3 regions of the Arthrobacter sp. BPSS-3 genome follow, and region 2 is predicted to be linked to each of the others. Evidence: riboswitches for the same ligand, from Rfam matches in the RefSeq annotation. Region 2 holds a riboswitch; each other region holds the start of a gene.
The links. A riboswitch is a leader RNA that binds a small molecule or an ion and turns the genes downstream of it on or off. The one in region 2 is predicted to bind S-adenosylmethionine.

Region 1: another riboswitch for S-adenosylmethionine. It lies ahead of ACFVY3_RS14685 (DUF1737 domain-containing protein); the one in region 2 lies ahead of ACFVY3_RS03100 (aminotransferase class V-fold PLP-dependent enzyme).
Region 3: another riboswitch for S-adenosylmethionine. It lies ahead of ACFVY3_RS10655 (methionine ABC transporter ATP-binding protein); the one in region 2 lies ahead of ACFVY3_RS03100 (aminotransferase class V-fold PLP-dependent enzyme).

Annotation. Positions count from the first base shown of each region.
Region 1 is NZ_JBIMMV010000009.1:156,776-161,475, forward strand. It holds gene ACFVY3_RS14680 (PIG-L deacetylase family protein) at 1-562, opposite strand, end outside; SAM riboswitch class IV at 1,029-1,141, shown strand; gene ACFVY3_RS14685 (DUF1737 domain-containing protein) at 1,245-1,517, shown strand; gene ACFVY3_RS14690 (rhodanese-like domain-containing protein) at 1,514-1,921, shown strand; gene ACFVY3_RS14695 (O-succinylhomoserine sulfhydrylase) at 1,918-3,129, shown strand; gene ACFVY3_RS14700 (glutamate--cysteine ligase) at 3,158-4,306, opposite strand; gene ACFVY3_RS14705 (UDP-N-acetylglucosamine 1-carboxyvinyltransferase) at 4,330-4,700, opposite strand, start outside.
Region 2 is NZ_JBIMMV010000002.1:27,151-31,850, forward strand. It holds gene ACFVY3_RS03090 (Nramp family divalent metal transporter) at 1-639, opposite strand, end outside; gene ACFVY3_RS03095 (class I SAM-dependent methyltransferase) at 718-1,476, opposite strand; gene ACFVY3_RS03100 (aminotransferase class V-fold PLP-dependent enzyme) at 1,532-2,947, opposite strand; SAM riboswitch class IV at 2,982-3,095, opposite strand; gene hisN (histidinol-phosphatase) at 3,194-4,006, opposite strand; gene ACFVY3_RS03110 (ribosome small subunit-dependent GTPase A) at 4,097-4,700, opposite strand, start outside.
Region 3 is NZ_JBIMMV010000006.1:28,292-32,991, reverse strand. It holds gene ACFVY3_RS10665 (NtaA/DmoA family FMN-dependent monooxygenase) at 1-619, opposite strand, end outside; gene ACFVY3_RS10660 (methionine ABC transporter permease) at 656-1,321, opposite strand; gene ACFVY3_RS10655 (methionine ABC transporter ATP-binding protein) at 1,314-2,126, opposite strand; SAM riboswitch class I at 2,266-2,355, opposite strand; gene ACFVY3_RS10650 (CoA-binding protein) at 2,431-2,856, opposite strand; gene ACFVY3_RS10645 (ABC transporter ATP-binding protein) at 3,196-4,029, shown strand; gene ACFVY3_RS10640 (aliphatic sulfonate ABC transporter substrate-binding protein) at 4,206-4,700, shown strand, end outside.

The sequences.
Region 1 (4,700 bases), on a different contig from region 2:
TGAAGCGCACGATCGCGTGCTCGATGGCGCCCACCATTTCCTGGCTGTGGCGGTGCAGCTCGGTGTCCGTGAAGTTGTGATGGATCATGCCGGTCAGGCCCATGAACGTGGCGCCGCGCTGGGCGTCCAGCGACCGCTCCAAGGCGTTGCCGCCGCGCTTGCCGTCGCTCATCACCAGCCCCTGCACCTCGTGGCCGGAGTCGACGAACTTGGCGAGCGTTCCGCCGCAGGCCAGCTCCAGGTCATCCGGGTGGGCGCCGATGGCCAGCACCCGGCGGGGCTGCCGGGCCGGGCTTCCACCGGTGCGCAGGGCGGTCAGCGCGATGGCGAGGGCGGTGAGTCCGCCCAGGGTGGCGGTCAGGTCAGCGGTCTGCCAGAACTCGGAGGCGTCCAGGGCAAAGGCGGCGACGTTGGCCAGCAGCAGCACCGCGCCGGTGGCGAGGGAAATCCGGCGCAGAAGTTCGGGACGGCGCAGGCGGCGGTGGAACCAGGATTTCCCCACCGCCGCTGCGACCAGCAGCGCAATCAGCAAGACGATTATCAAGACGTAAATCGAGACCATGAATCTTTCCAGTTCTTCTTCGAGGTGCCGGCCGCCCCCAGTGCTGCGCCGGACAAAATGATGGATCTGCAACCCGCCCGGCAGAGGCTGCCGGGTTCTGGAGGGAAGGATTGCTTGTCAAAGAACCGGTCCGCGGTATCCCGGCGGAGACGTCAAAACCCATGCGCCAGCGGCACTGCGCAAACGGCCGGAAGCGGCCGCGCAGCGGGTGCTGAAAAGGCGTATGCGGTATGTGGAGACCCAGCTGAGACCTTGGACTGCCACTTCAGTAAACGTGACGCCCCTATCGGAAAACCCGAGTAGGCAATACCCGAAAAGCATTCGGCCACCGCGGACGGAACCGGCTTTTTGTACTCGATCACGACGGGCGCGATACTCGGTCGGCCTACGGCGGACGGCCTCCCGTGACCGAACATGACGGGGCCGACGCGCGGGCGCGGGCCCCGGGGTGTTAGGTTTTTTGCAGAGTAATGAGAACCGGTGCAAAGCCCTGACTGGCCGGTCGGCAACCCTCCTTTTGCGGCGGGGTGCCTCAGGTGACTACTCGGCAATCGACCATTCGAGCTGCAAGCGTGAACGTAAGGAGTTTGTCGTGTCCGACGCGACCCCGCCCCCAGTCCCCACCCCCGGAGCCGGCACCCCGGCCAACCCTCCCGCGCAGGCCGCAGCGCCCGCGGAGCGGCTGGCCTACCGGCTGCTGACCGGCCCCGACGACCGCAGCTTCTGCGAGCGGATCTCGGCCGCCCTTGCCGAGGGGTATGTGCTGCACGGCAGCCCGGCCGCAACGTTCAACGGCACATCGGTGATCGTGGCGCAGGCACTGGTGCTGCCGGCCGCCGTCGCGGAGGCGGACGCCGCGGAGGCGGACGCCGCGGTGGCCCGCGCCGTCGACGGTCTGGAGTTCGACGGCCTGGAATCCGACCGTCTGGAATCCGAAGGGCAGGCGAGGGCATGAGCTACGCCGCGGACCTGACCCCGCAGGCGGCCTGGGAACGGCTGCAGTCCGGCGCGGTGCTGGTGGACGTCCGCACCCGGGCCGAGTGGGCCCAGATCGGCGTCCCGTTGACCGGCGGGGCGGCCGCGGAGCCGGTGTTCATCGAGTGGACCCGGGCCGGCGGCGTGCCGAACGAGGGCTTCCTGGACGAGCTCCGGCAGCGCGTCCCGGCCGACGCCGAGCTGCTCTTCCTCTGCCGGTCCGGGGCCCGCTCCGTCGCGGCGGCAGGGGCCGCGGCGGCAGCGGGATTCACCGTCTACAACGTGCTGGACGGCTTCGAGGGCCAGCCGGATGAGGCCGGCGTCCGCCGCGTCAACGGCTGGAAGAACGTGGGCCTGCCGACCGACGGGACCCGCACCGCATGAGTTTCAATCCCGAGGCCGCGGACTGGAGCCCGGACACCCAGGCCGTCCGTGGCGGCTTGGACCGGACCGGCTTCCAGGAAACAACCGAGCCGATCTTCCTCAACTCCGGCTTCGTCTACGAATCCGCCGCCGCCGCGGAGCGGGCCTTCACCGGAGAGGACGAGCGGTTCGTCTACTCCCGCTACGGCAACCCCTCGGTGGCCACCTTCCAGGAGCGGCTCCGCCTGCTCGAAGGCACCGAGGCGTGCTTCGCGACGGCGTCGGGCATGTCCGCGGTGTTCACCGCTCTCGGCGCGCTGCTTGGGGCCGGTGACCGGGTGGTCGCCGCCCGGTCACTGTTCGGGTCCTGCTTCGTGATCCTGAACGAGATCCTGCCGCGCTGGGGCGTGGAGACCGTCTTCGTCGACGGCCCGGACCTCGACCAGTGGCGTGACGCGCTCTCGACGCCGGCCACCGCCGTGTTCTTCGAGTCGCCGTCGAACCCGATGCAGGAGATCGTGGACATCGCCGCCGTGAGCGGGCTGGCGCACGCCGCCGGCGCCACCGTGGTGGTGGACAACGTCTTCGCCACCCCGCTGCTGCAGCGCTGCACGGACTTCGGCGCGGACGTGGTGGTCTACTCCGGCACAAAGCACATTGACGGCCAGGGCCGGGTGCTGGGCGGCGCGATCCTGGGCAGCAAGGAGTTCATCGAGGGCCCGGTCCGGCAACTGATGCGCCACACCGGACCCGCGCTGTCCGCCTTCAACGCCTGGGTGCTGACCAAGGGCCTGGAAACCATGTCGCTGCGGGTCAACCACGCCTCCGCCTCGGCGTTGCGGCTGGCAGAGTGGCTCGAGGCGCAGCAGGCCGTGACCTGGGTGAAGTACCCGCTCCTGGCCTCCCACCCGCAGCACGAGCTGGCCGCCAAGCAAATGAAGTCCGGCGGGACCGTGCTGACCTTCGAGCTGGCGCCCCCGGCCGGCCGGTCCGCCAAGGACGCCGCTTTCGCGCTGCTGGACGGCCTGCGGATCATCGACATCTCCAACAACCTTGGCGACTCGAAGTCTCTGATCACGCACCCGGCCACCACCACGCACCGGGCCATGGGTCCGGAGGGACGGGCCGCTATCGGGTTGAGCGACGGCGTGGTGCGGCTCTCCGTCGGGCTGGAGGACCCGGAGGACCTGATCCGGGACCTCTGTCAGGCGCTGGCGCAGATCCAGTAATCCCCGGCGGCGGCCTGGAACGTACCGCCTAGAAGCGGCGGACGGGCGCCAGCGCCGGAAGCGGCCCGGTAGCGGTGCCGGCGTCGGGCACGTCCCCGCCGACCGTGGTCCGCACCGCCTCGCCGACGACGGCGCCGAGGCCGGCACGGCGCTGCAGCTCCGCCCCGGTGCCCTCCGCCAGGATCCTGGCCACCCCGGCGCGCACCAGGCCGAGCTCGCCCTGGTCCGACAGGACCGGGGCGAGGTAGTCCACCAGGGCGTTCACCACCTCGGCCGCGGGGCGGGGCCGGAAAGTCCCGAAGTCCAGCAGCTCGGAGGACAGCCCGCAGTTGCTCGCCTGCCAGGCCGCCATCCGCAGGAGCACCGTCGGCACCGGCGCCGGGTCCACGCCGTCGTACCACTCGCGCGAGGCGGTCTCCACCAGCGCCCGCACCAGCACCGCCAGCAGCGCCGCGTCCTCCGCGCGCAGGCACACGTCCGCCACCCGGATCTCCACGGTGGGATGGTTCCGGGCCAGCCGCGCGTCGAAGTACACCATGCCCTCATCGAAGAGCACGCCGCTGTCCAGCAGCCGCGACACCACCCTGCGGTAGGCCGCGTGGCTGCCGAAGACCATCGTCGGACCGGCAGCGGGCCAGCGGTTCCAGGCCTGGGTGCGGTAGCTCTCGAACCCCGTTTCCATCCCGTTCCAGTACGGGGAGTTGGCGCTGAGGGCGATCAGCACCGCCAGCTTGTCCCGGATCCGGTCCATCACCGCCACCCCCTCCTCGGGCGAGTCGATGGCGGCGTGGACGTGCAGCCCGCAGGTGAGCTGTTCCTGGACGGTGAGGCCGAACCGCCGCTGCATCGTGGCGTAGCGCAGTTTGGGGGTGGTGTGGGTGGGGGCGGCCAGCGGCGAGGTGGCCAGCGCCGCGACCCGGGCGCCGTGGACCCGGGCGGCGTCGTCGGCGGTCCGGCGGGCCCGGCGAATCTGCCGCAGCAGGGCGTCATGCTCCCGGCAGGGCAGCGTCTGGGTCTCGATCTGTTCGAGCTTGAGCTCGAAACTGAAGCCGGAATGGCCGTCGCCCGTGTCCGGGTCCCGGATGAGCCCGCGCAGCATGGCGTCCGCGAGCGCCAGCGGCACCCCGGTGACGGGGTCCACGATCAGCAGTTCCTCTTCGACGCCGAAGGTGCGCATAACCCATTGTGCGCCGGGGGTCTTTAGTCCTGGAAGTACTCGATTTTCGCGCCGATGGTGTTCAGCCGCTCGGCCAGATCCTCGTAGCCGCGCTCGATCACGTAGATGTTGCGCAGCTCGGACACCCCCCGGGCGGCCAGCATTGCCAGCAGCAGGCAGGCGGCAGGGCGGAGGGCCGGCGGGCAACCCACCTCGGCGGCGCGCCACTTGGTGGGGCCGTTGACGTAGATCCGGTGCGGGTCCAGCAACTGCACCTGCGCGCCGAGCCGGTTCAGCTCGGTCAGATAGATGGCGCGGTTCTCGTAGACCCAGTCGTGGATCATGGTCTGGCCCTGCGCGTTGGCGGCGATCACGGCGAAGAACGGCAGGTTGTCGATGTTCAGGCCCGGGAACG
Region 2 (4,700 bases):
CAGCATGCTCGCGGCCAGCAGCACGGTGTCCGGTCCGCGGAACCCGGGGACCAAGCCGGAGAGGACCCCTGACGCGTCCGGCGGGCTGATGAACAGCCCGGCCAGGAAGCCCACCGTGATGATGGCGAGCAGGCCCATGATCACCAGTTCGAAGGGCCGCTGCCGGTTCCGGCTTTGCATGGCCAGCAGCGCCATAGAGATGCCGCCGACGACGACGGCGCCCAGTGGGAGGGGGAGTCCGAAGAGCAGGTAGAGGGCCACGGCACCGCCGACCACTTCGGCCAGGTCCGTGGCAGCCGCGACGATTTCGGCCTGGACCCAGAAGGCGCGCCGCCAGCCGGGACGCAGGCGTTCCCCGAGCAGTTCCGGCAGGCTGCGGCCGGTGACGATGCCCAGCTTGGCGGACTGGTACTGAACCAGGACGGCGACGACGTTGGCCACCACTAGCACCCAGACCAGCAGGTAGCCGAACTGGGCGCCCGCGGTAAGGTTGGCCGCCACATTCCCGGGATCCACATAGGCGATCGCGGCGACGAAGGCCGGCCCCAGCAGCCCCAGCAGGGCCCGGCGGGGCCCCTTCCTGCCACGGACCGGGCTCCGGCCGCCGGCGGCGGGATCCTGTTCGGCGAGGTGCAACATTGCAGGCTCCTGCGGCTGGTGGGTCAAATGAGTTCCGTATGCCTGAACAAAAAAGTTAGGCATACCGAAATCATAGGCTCAGACCTTCACCGCGCGCCAGCTTTGGGTGAGGTAGGGCAGCGCCAGCGTCTCGCCGGGACCATGACTGAGGTGCTCGTACAGGTACCACTGGAGGTTGGCCAGCACCTTGGCCCGGGTTGCCTCCCCGGCCCGCAGGAAGTAGCTGCGGGACTTGGCCAGTTCCAGGATCTCCTCCGGCGTCACCGGGTCCTCCCACCGGGTCAGGTGGCTCTCCAGCCCGCCGAACTCGGGCCCGACCGGTGGACGGAACGAGGGTTTGTGGACGTCCCCGGCGTGCATGATCCGGGACAGCCGGTGCACCCACGGAATGGAGGTGTCCAACTGGTTCCAGATCAGCCCGAGCACCCCGTGCGGCCGCAGGATACGGGCGGCCTCGGTGCTGGCCTGCAGCGGCTCGCACCAGTGCCAGGCCTGCGCCACTGTGACCAGGTCGAAGGCCGACGCCGGGAGGCCGGTGTGTTCGGCGGTACCCACCGTGGCCGGGACACCAGGGAGGGCGGCGCGCAGCTGGTCCAGCATGTCCGCCGACGGGTCGACGGCGGCCGTGGCCAGGCCGCGGGCCACGAGAAGGGCGGTGAACTTACCGGTCCCCGCCCCGACGTCGGCCGCGTCCCGGGCTACGGCGGGAATGAGCCAGTCGGCGGAGTCGGCGGGATAGCCGGGCCGCACCCGGTCGTAGTGTTCCCCGCCGTCCTGGAAGCTCGCTCCGAGCTCCTTCCGCCGGGTCTGATGCAGTTTGGGGCCGCCGCCTGCCACGTGAACTCTCCTTCGGCAGCTCGGGAAGATACCCGTCGAATCTACCGTAAACCGGCTATTCGGGGCCGTCGAGGGTGCAGGGGGCCGCCCCGGCGGTGCCGGGGGTGTTGGGCGCCCAGTGCGGGTAGCTGCGGGTGTCGTTCGCCGGTACCCAGCGCCCGGCATCCACCACGTAGTCCCAGTCCAGGCCGTGCCGCCGCAGCGTCCGCAGCGCGGCCAGCAGCCGCTCGGCGTCCTCGAGCCGGGAGCCCAGGCCGAAGCTGGCCCGCAGCGACCCGGCGGGCAGGCCCAGCCGCTTGAGCAGCGGATGCGCGCAGAACCTGCCGTCCCGCACACCGATACCGTGCTCTGCGGACAGGTACGCGGCGACGAGACCGGCGTCGTACCCCGCGACCGAGAAGTTCACCACGCCGATGGTGCCGTGGCCCTCCCCGCGGTCGGTCTCCTCGAAGATGTGGTGCACGCTCACGCCGTCGATCTCCCGCAGGCCGTCGGCAAGGAAGGACCGGATGGCATCCTCGTGGCCGTGCCAGGATGCTTCGTCCAGGGCCGCGACCGCCTGGGTGGCGCGGGCCAGGGCGGCCGCGCCGAGGACATTGGGGGAGCCGCCCTCGTGCCGGGCAGGTCCGGTGGTCCAGCTGACGGCGTCCAGCCGGGCGTCGCGGACGGCGCCGCCGCCGGCCAGATGCGGCGTCCCGGCGTCGAGCCAGTCCGGCCGCCCCACCAGGACACCCGCGCCGAAGGGCGCGTAGAGCTTGTGCCCCGAGAAGGCGACGTAGTCGATGCCGTCGGCCGCGACGTCGATCCGGCGGTGCGGGGCCAGCTGCGCTGCGTCGACGACGATCCGCGCCCCTTGCTCGTGCGCCAGCGCAGCCAGTTCCCGGACGGGCAGGATCTCGCCGGTGACATTCGACGCGCCCGTGACCGCGAGGAGGCTGATGCCGCCGGTTGCCAGCTCGGCCCGGAGCCGCGCCAGCGTCCCGGCGAGGGTCGGCGCGGCGACGACGCTGCGGTGCGGAACCCCCTGCCACGGCAGCAGGTTCGCGTGGTGTTCGATGTCCAGGTACAGGACCTCGCCCAGGTGCCGGCCGCCGGCGGTGGGCAGGCACCCGGCCAGGAGGTTCAGCGAATCGGTGGTGTTCCGGGTGAAGATGACCGCGTCGTCGGGCCGGCCGCCGACGAAGTCCCGCACAATGGTCCGCGCGTTCTCGTAGACCGAGGTGCTCAGCTGGGAGGCGTAGCCGGCGCCGCGGTGGACGCTGGCGTAGTAGGGCAGGATCTCGTTGAGGTACGCGGAGACCACAGACAGGGCGGGGGCCGAGGCGCCGTAGTCCAGATTGGCGTAGCGGACCTGGCCGCCCTGGATCAGCGGCGCCTGGATCTCGGCGCCGGTCACGGCGGCCAGCGGGGCGCGCGCGGCGGATACAGCCGTGGAGGTGGATGCTGGGGACGAAAAAATGGCAGTCGACATGGGACCTCGCTCGAAAAGGACCCCGCGTGCTGGGGATCCGCGCTTGCCGGGTCCGCTCCGGACCGGCCAGGTCGTCACCCGGGGCACCCCGCCGCGAAAGGAGGGTTGCCGGCCAGCAAACCGGGGTTTAGCGCTGGCACTCGTGACCTGGTTCGAGCCTAGGACACATGTGCCGCGCCCCGGAAAGGGGCGCGGCAATGTGAAGCGCTGTGTTACGCGGAACCGGCCCTTAGAGAAGGCGCCGCTCTAGAGCAGGTCGTCGAGGTTCGGGTTGAGCCGCTTGAGGACCTCGGAGTGCAGGATCGAGTTCGTGGCCAGGGCGTTGCCGCCGAACGGGCCGTCCTCACCCTCGAGGGAGGTGAACCGGCCGCCGGCCTCGGTGACGATCGGGACCAGGGCGGCCATGTCGTAAAGGTTCAGTTCCGGCTCGCAGGCGATGTCGACGGCGCCCTCGGCCACCAGGCAGTAGGACCAGAAGTCGCCGTAGGCGCGGGTGCGCCAGACTTCCTCGGTCAGGCCCAGGAATTCGTCGAGGTTGCCGCGCTGCTTCCAGCCGCCCAGGCTGGAGTAGGAGAGGGAGGCGTCGGAGAGGTCCGAGACGTTGGAGACCCGCAGCCGGGTGGCGGCGGCCAGCGAGCGGCCCGTGTAGGCGCCGGCGCCCTTGGCGGCCCACCAGCGCTTGCCGAGGGCAGGGGCGCTGACGACGCCGACCACCGGCTCGCCCTCGTCCACCAGAGCGATGAGGGTGGCCCAGACCGGGACGCCGCGCACGAAGTTCTTGGTGCCGTCGATCGGGTCGATGATCCAGCGGCGGGAGCCGTGGCCCGAGCTGCCGAATTCCTCGCCCAGGACGGCGTCGCGGGGGCGGGAGCGGGAGAGCTGGCCGCGGATGGCCTCCTCGGCGGCCTTGTCGGCGTCGGTGACCGGCGTCAGGTCCGGCTTCGTCTCGATTTTGAGGTCAAGGGCCTTGAAGCGGCTCATGGTCTGGGAATCGACCGAGTCCGCCAGGACGTGGGCAAGGCGCAGGTCATCGTTGTAGCTCGACGCGGGTTGGCTCATGCTTCCAAACTACCGTCTAAACGCGCCCCGGCCGGGGAGGCCACGTCCCGGACGGCCGGATCGCCCGCGGGACGAATGGGTGACGTACGGTCAGGAGACCGTGCCCAGTTCCTTGGTCTCCTGGGCTTCCTGCCGCGGGTCGGTGCCCAGCAGCCGGCGCAGCGAGGCCAGCCGGGCCGGGCCGGAGGGTCCCGCGTGGCCGGCCTGCACCCACGCGTCCACACCGCAGTTGACGGCGGTGGCGTCGTGCTTGCAGCCGCGCTCGCAGTCCTCGGTGCCGGGGGCCAGGTCGGGGAAGGAACGCAGGATGCGGTCCGGGTCCACGTGGGCCAGCCCGAAGGACCTGATGCCGGGGGTGTCGATGATCCAGCTGCCGGCCGGGGCATCCGTGACCTTCAGCGCCAGGGCGGAGGAAGAGGTGTGGCGGCCGCGGCCCGTGACGGCGTTGACGCCGCCGGTGGCCCGCTCCGCCCCCGTGAGGGCGTTGACCATGGTGGACTTGCCGACGCCGGAGTGACCGAGCATGACGGTGACCCTGCCGTCCAGGTAGCCGTGCAGTTCGGCGACGGCCGGGCCGTCCAGCCGGGCGGAGAGGCCGTCGTCCGAGCGGGCGTCGATGCCGGAGGCGGAGGCATCGGCGGTCTTGGAGATGATGACGGGCAGGTCGAGGTGGCGGTAGTTCGCCAGCAGCTCG
Region 3 (4,700 bases), on a different contig from region 2:
CCTTTTCGGGGTCCGCGTGGAGGCCGCCCTCCTTGTCCCGGACCAGGGCGTCGTCCGCCCAGGAGCCCTCCCACAGCTTGTAGGCCGCCTCGACGTATTCGTCCGCCCAGTCGTAGCGCTCGTCATGTTTGGTCAGCTCGGTGGCGTTGAAGTTCCGGTGCGAGTTTTCCAGCACGCTGGTGACGATGTTCCAGCCCACCCGGCCGTTGCTGATGTGGTCCAGGGTGGACATCTGCCGGGCGAACTGGAAGGGGTGGCTCTGGATCACGGAGGAGGTGGCGGCCAGGCCGATCTCCCGGGTGGCGGCGGCCAGGGCCGAGAGCAGGATCAGCGGGTCGTTGGAGGGAACCTGCAGGCCCTTCCTCAGGTGGGAGGCCCAGCCGCCGTCGTAGTCGCCGTAGAGGCCCACGACGTCGGCGAAGAAGATCGCGTCGAATTTCGCGTCCTCCAGCTGCCGGGCCAGGTCGGTCCAGAGCTGCAGTTCGTTGAAGCGGTGCTGCTGGGCCTCGGGGCGGCGCCATTGGCCGCCCATGATGTGGCTGGTGGTGTTCATGACGAACGCGCTGAGGAGCAGGCGGGGGCGGGGTCCGTCGAAGCGGGGGCTGGCTGGTGAAGTCATGGTTCTGCTTTCCGAAGTGGGGCGCCGGGGCCGCGGTCAGAGGCGCTTGTCGAGGCGGCGGGCCAGGCGGGAGCCGCCGAACTGGACGAGGGTGACCAGCAGGATCATCAGGATGATCGCGGTGATCATCAGCGGGGTTTCGTAGCGGTAGTAGCCGTAGCGGATGGCGAAGTCGCCGATCCCGCCGCCACCCACCAAGCCCGCCATCGCCGAGTAGGAGATGAAGCTGACGGTCATGATGGTGATGGAGCTGACCAGTCCCGGCCGGGCCTCCACCAGCAGCACGTCCCGGACGATCTGGGACCGGCTGGCTCCCATCGAACGGGCGGCCTCCACCACCCCGCTGCCGAGCTGGCTGAGGTTCTGCTCCACGAAGCGGGCGAAGTACGGGATGGCGTTGATGGTCAGCGGGACGATCACCGCGGCCGTGCCGATGGTGGTGCCCACGATGAAGCGGGTCACCGGGATGATGGCGATCAGCAGGATCAGGAACGGGAAGGACCGGACCAGGTTGACCAGGCCGTCCAGGACCCGGTGGAGCCGGGGCCGGTGCCGCAGTCCGCCGGGGCCGATCGTGTAGAGCCAGACGCCCAGCGGCGTGCCGATCAGGACGGCGAGCGGTATTGCGACCAGCAGCATGGCCAGGGTCTGGCCCATGGCGGCGCCGATTTCGGGCAGGACCGAGAGGATGCGCTCAAGCATGGATCAGGCCTTTCGGGGCGGGGCCGGCCGGGGCGGCTGCCCGGTGGGGCCGGTTCAGCTCGATGGCGTCGGAGACCAGGTACCGCCCGATCGAGGTGGCGGGGTGGAAGCCGGGGCGTTCGAGCTCGGCCAGGTCGAATTGCTCGACGATCCGGCCGTCCTCCATGACCGCGACGTTGTCCGCGATGGCCTTGATGACGTTCATTTCGTGCGTGACCACCACGATCGTGATGCCGAATTCGGCGTTGACGTCCGCGAGGTACTGCAGCACGGAGGCGGTGGTCCGGGGGTCCACGGCCGACGTCGGTTCGTCGCAGAGCAGGACCTTCGGCTCCGTGGCCAGCGCCCGGGCGATGGCCACCCGCTGCTTCTGGCCGCCGGAGAGCTTCGCGGGGTAGCTGGCGGCCTTGTCCGCGAGGTCCACGATGGCCAGGGCGTCGGCCGCCCGGCGCCGGCGTTCGGCCTTCCCCACCCCGGCGAACTTCAGTGAGAGCTCCACGTTCTCCTGCGCGGTGAGGTTGTTGAGCAGGTTGAAGTGCTGGAAGATCATGCCGATGCCGTGCCGGCTGCTGCGCAGTTCCGGCTCGCTCAGGGCGGTCAGGTCCACGCCGTCGACCAGGACCCGGCCCGAGGTGGGGCGTTCGAGCAGGTTGATGTTGCGCAGCAGCGTGGATTTGCCGGCGCCGGAGAACCCGATGATGCCCTGGATCCGGCCGCGCTCCACGGTGAGGGTGACGTCGTCGACGGCGGTGAACCGGCCGTCCTTCGACCGGAACGAGGTGCTGACGTTCTGGATCTCGATCACAGCGGACCGCCCGCGATCCGGGCCGGCGCTGCCGTCGTTGTGGTGTTCATGATTCCTCCGGGGCTCGCCCGAGGAAAGCCTCGTCCCCCGGCGCCGGGGCAGCACAAAGCGCGGCCTCTCAGGTCCGTGGAACAGTGGTTCTCCATCGGTCCTGGCGGTAGCACCGTCCTCATCGAGGGGGTTGCTGCGGCGTCACGGAGCCAGGTCTCTCAGCCGCTCGGGATGGTTACCCCACGAATCTGGCACACGCCCGGCCGGTGTGAAAGCGGCGCGTCACACGCCGTAAAGCTCCCATCAGTCCCGGTCAGAGGCCCAGGAGCGGCGCTTCTCGTGCCGGGCAGGCGTTCATGACGACGTCCAGCCCGGCGGCCTTGGCCCGTTCCGCCGCGGCCTCGTCGATGACGCCCAGCTGCAGCCAGACGGCGCCGGCGCCGGCGGCAATCGCCTGGTCCACCACGTCGCCGACGCGGCCGGAGTTCACGAAGCAATCCACGACGTCGATGGGCCGTTTCTCCGCCGGGATTTCCCCCAGCGAGCGGTAGCCGGCCTCCCCGTGGACGTCGTCGCCGGGCAGGTTGACCGGGATGATGTCCATGCCCAGGCGGTCGCGGATGAACAGCGACGTGTCGTAGGCCGCACGCCATTGGTTGGTGCTCAGGCCCACGATGGCCCATCGGCCCCTGGTGCGCAGGAGGCGTTCGACGACGGCGGGATCGTTCACGTGGCTCATGCGGCCAGCCTACGTCCGCCGGCAGCGGCCCCGCAGTAGGGAATCCCACCCCGGGCACTGCGCCGAATTTCTGATCGGGCCAGACACCTCACGTCCGCAGGTTTCCGAATATTACGCGCCCATTTGGCGAAAATCCGCCGTTCGGTTTTAGTAGACAATGACCATCCCGAGCGGCCGAGAGACCTGGATCGATGACGCCGCAGCAACCCTGGTCGACGGACCTCCACCCCGGAGCCCGCCGATAACGAGGACGCACGCCGAGGGAAAGGTCCGGACTGACTACCCGGGCCAAAGGCTGCTTCCGTAGGGTGCTACTGCCAGGACCGATGGAGTAACCCTATGACTGCTGTCCTGCACCCGCCCCAGCCCCGGGCCGACGCCCGGCCCGGCTCCGGCACCCCCGCCCTCCCGGTCTCCTTCCGCGGCCTGGGCCGCGCGTTCGGGACCGGCCCCGCCGCGCACACCGTCCTCCGGGACGTCAGCTTCGACGTCGTCCCCGGCGAGGTGCTGGCCATCCTGGGCGCCTCCGGCTGCGGCAAGTCCACCCTGCTCCGGGCCGCCGCCGGGCTCGACGCCGCCACCTCCGGCAGCGTCGCCATCCACGGCGAGCCGGTACGCGGCGTCGACGACCGCTGCGCCTTCGCGTTCCAGGAGCCGCGGCTGCTGCCCTGGCACACGCTCCAGGCGAACATCGCCATCGGGCTGCCCGCCGGCGTCAGCGCCCGCGACGGCAAGGCCAAAGTGGCCCGCCTGCTGGAACTCGTGGGACTGCAGGACTTCGCCAAACACCGCCCCCGGGAGGTCTCCGGCGGCATGGCCCAGCGCGCGTCGCTGGCCCGGGCCCTGGCCCGGAACCCCGGCGTGCTGCTCCTCGACGAGCCCTTCGGCGCCCTCGACGCACTGACCCGGATCAAGATGCAGGACCTGCTCCTGGAGGTCCACCGCGCCGAACCCACCACGGTGCTGCTGGTGACGCACGACGTCGACGAGGCCCTGCAGCTGGCGGACCGCATCATCGTCCTCGGCCGGGAGGACACCGAATCGTCCCCGGCCGGCGCCACGATCGTGCGCACCCTCACCGTTCCCGGCGGACGGCCCCGGGACCGCGCCTCGGCCGACCTGGCCCGCATGCGCACCTCGCTCCTGGCCAGCCTCGGCGTCGACGGCCACTAACGGCCCCGCCCCTGCCGCCCCGGTCACGGCCTGAACGGTCCGTCCACTCCCGGCAGGCAGCGCCGCCGGCATCCCGGCACCGGACCGGCCGAGCCGCCCGCTCCCCGCGCCGGCGGCCACCCGCATCACTCTCCTGTCTCTTTCGCATCGCTCGCACCGCCCGAAAAGGAACTTCCATGGCTCCCACCCGCACCACGTCCCGCCGTTTCGTCCTCACCGCCGTCGCCGCCTCCGCGGCCCTGGCCCTCACCGGGTGCGTCGCCGGGGAAGGTTCCGGCAGCCAGCCCGCAGCCGCCGCGGCCGCCGGCGGCAACGGCGGCGGCACGCTGACCATCGACTTCGCCACCTACAACCCGCTGAGCCTGGTGATCAAGAAGAAGGGCTGGCTGGAGGCCGCCCTCAAGGACCAGGGCGTCACCGTCAAGTGGGTCCAGTCGGCCGGCTCCAACAAGGCCAACGAGGCACTCCGTTCCGGCGCGGTGGACGTCGGCTCCACCGCCGGTTCGGCCGCACTCCTGGCCAAGGCCAACGGCTCCCCGATCAAGACCATCGACATCTTCTCCCAGCCCGAATGGGCAGCCCTGGTCACCAAGCCCGGCTCCGGCATCAGCACGGTGGCGGACCTGAAGGGCAAGTCGGTCGCGGCCACCAAGGGCACGGACCCGTACTTC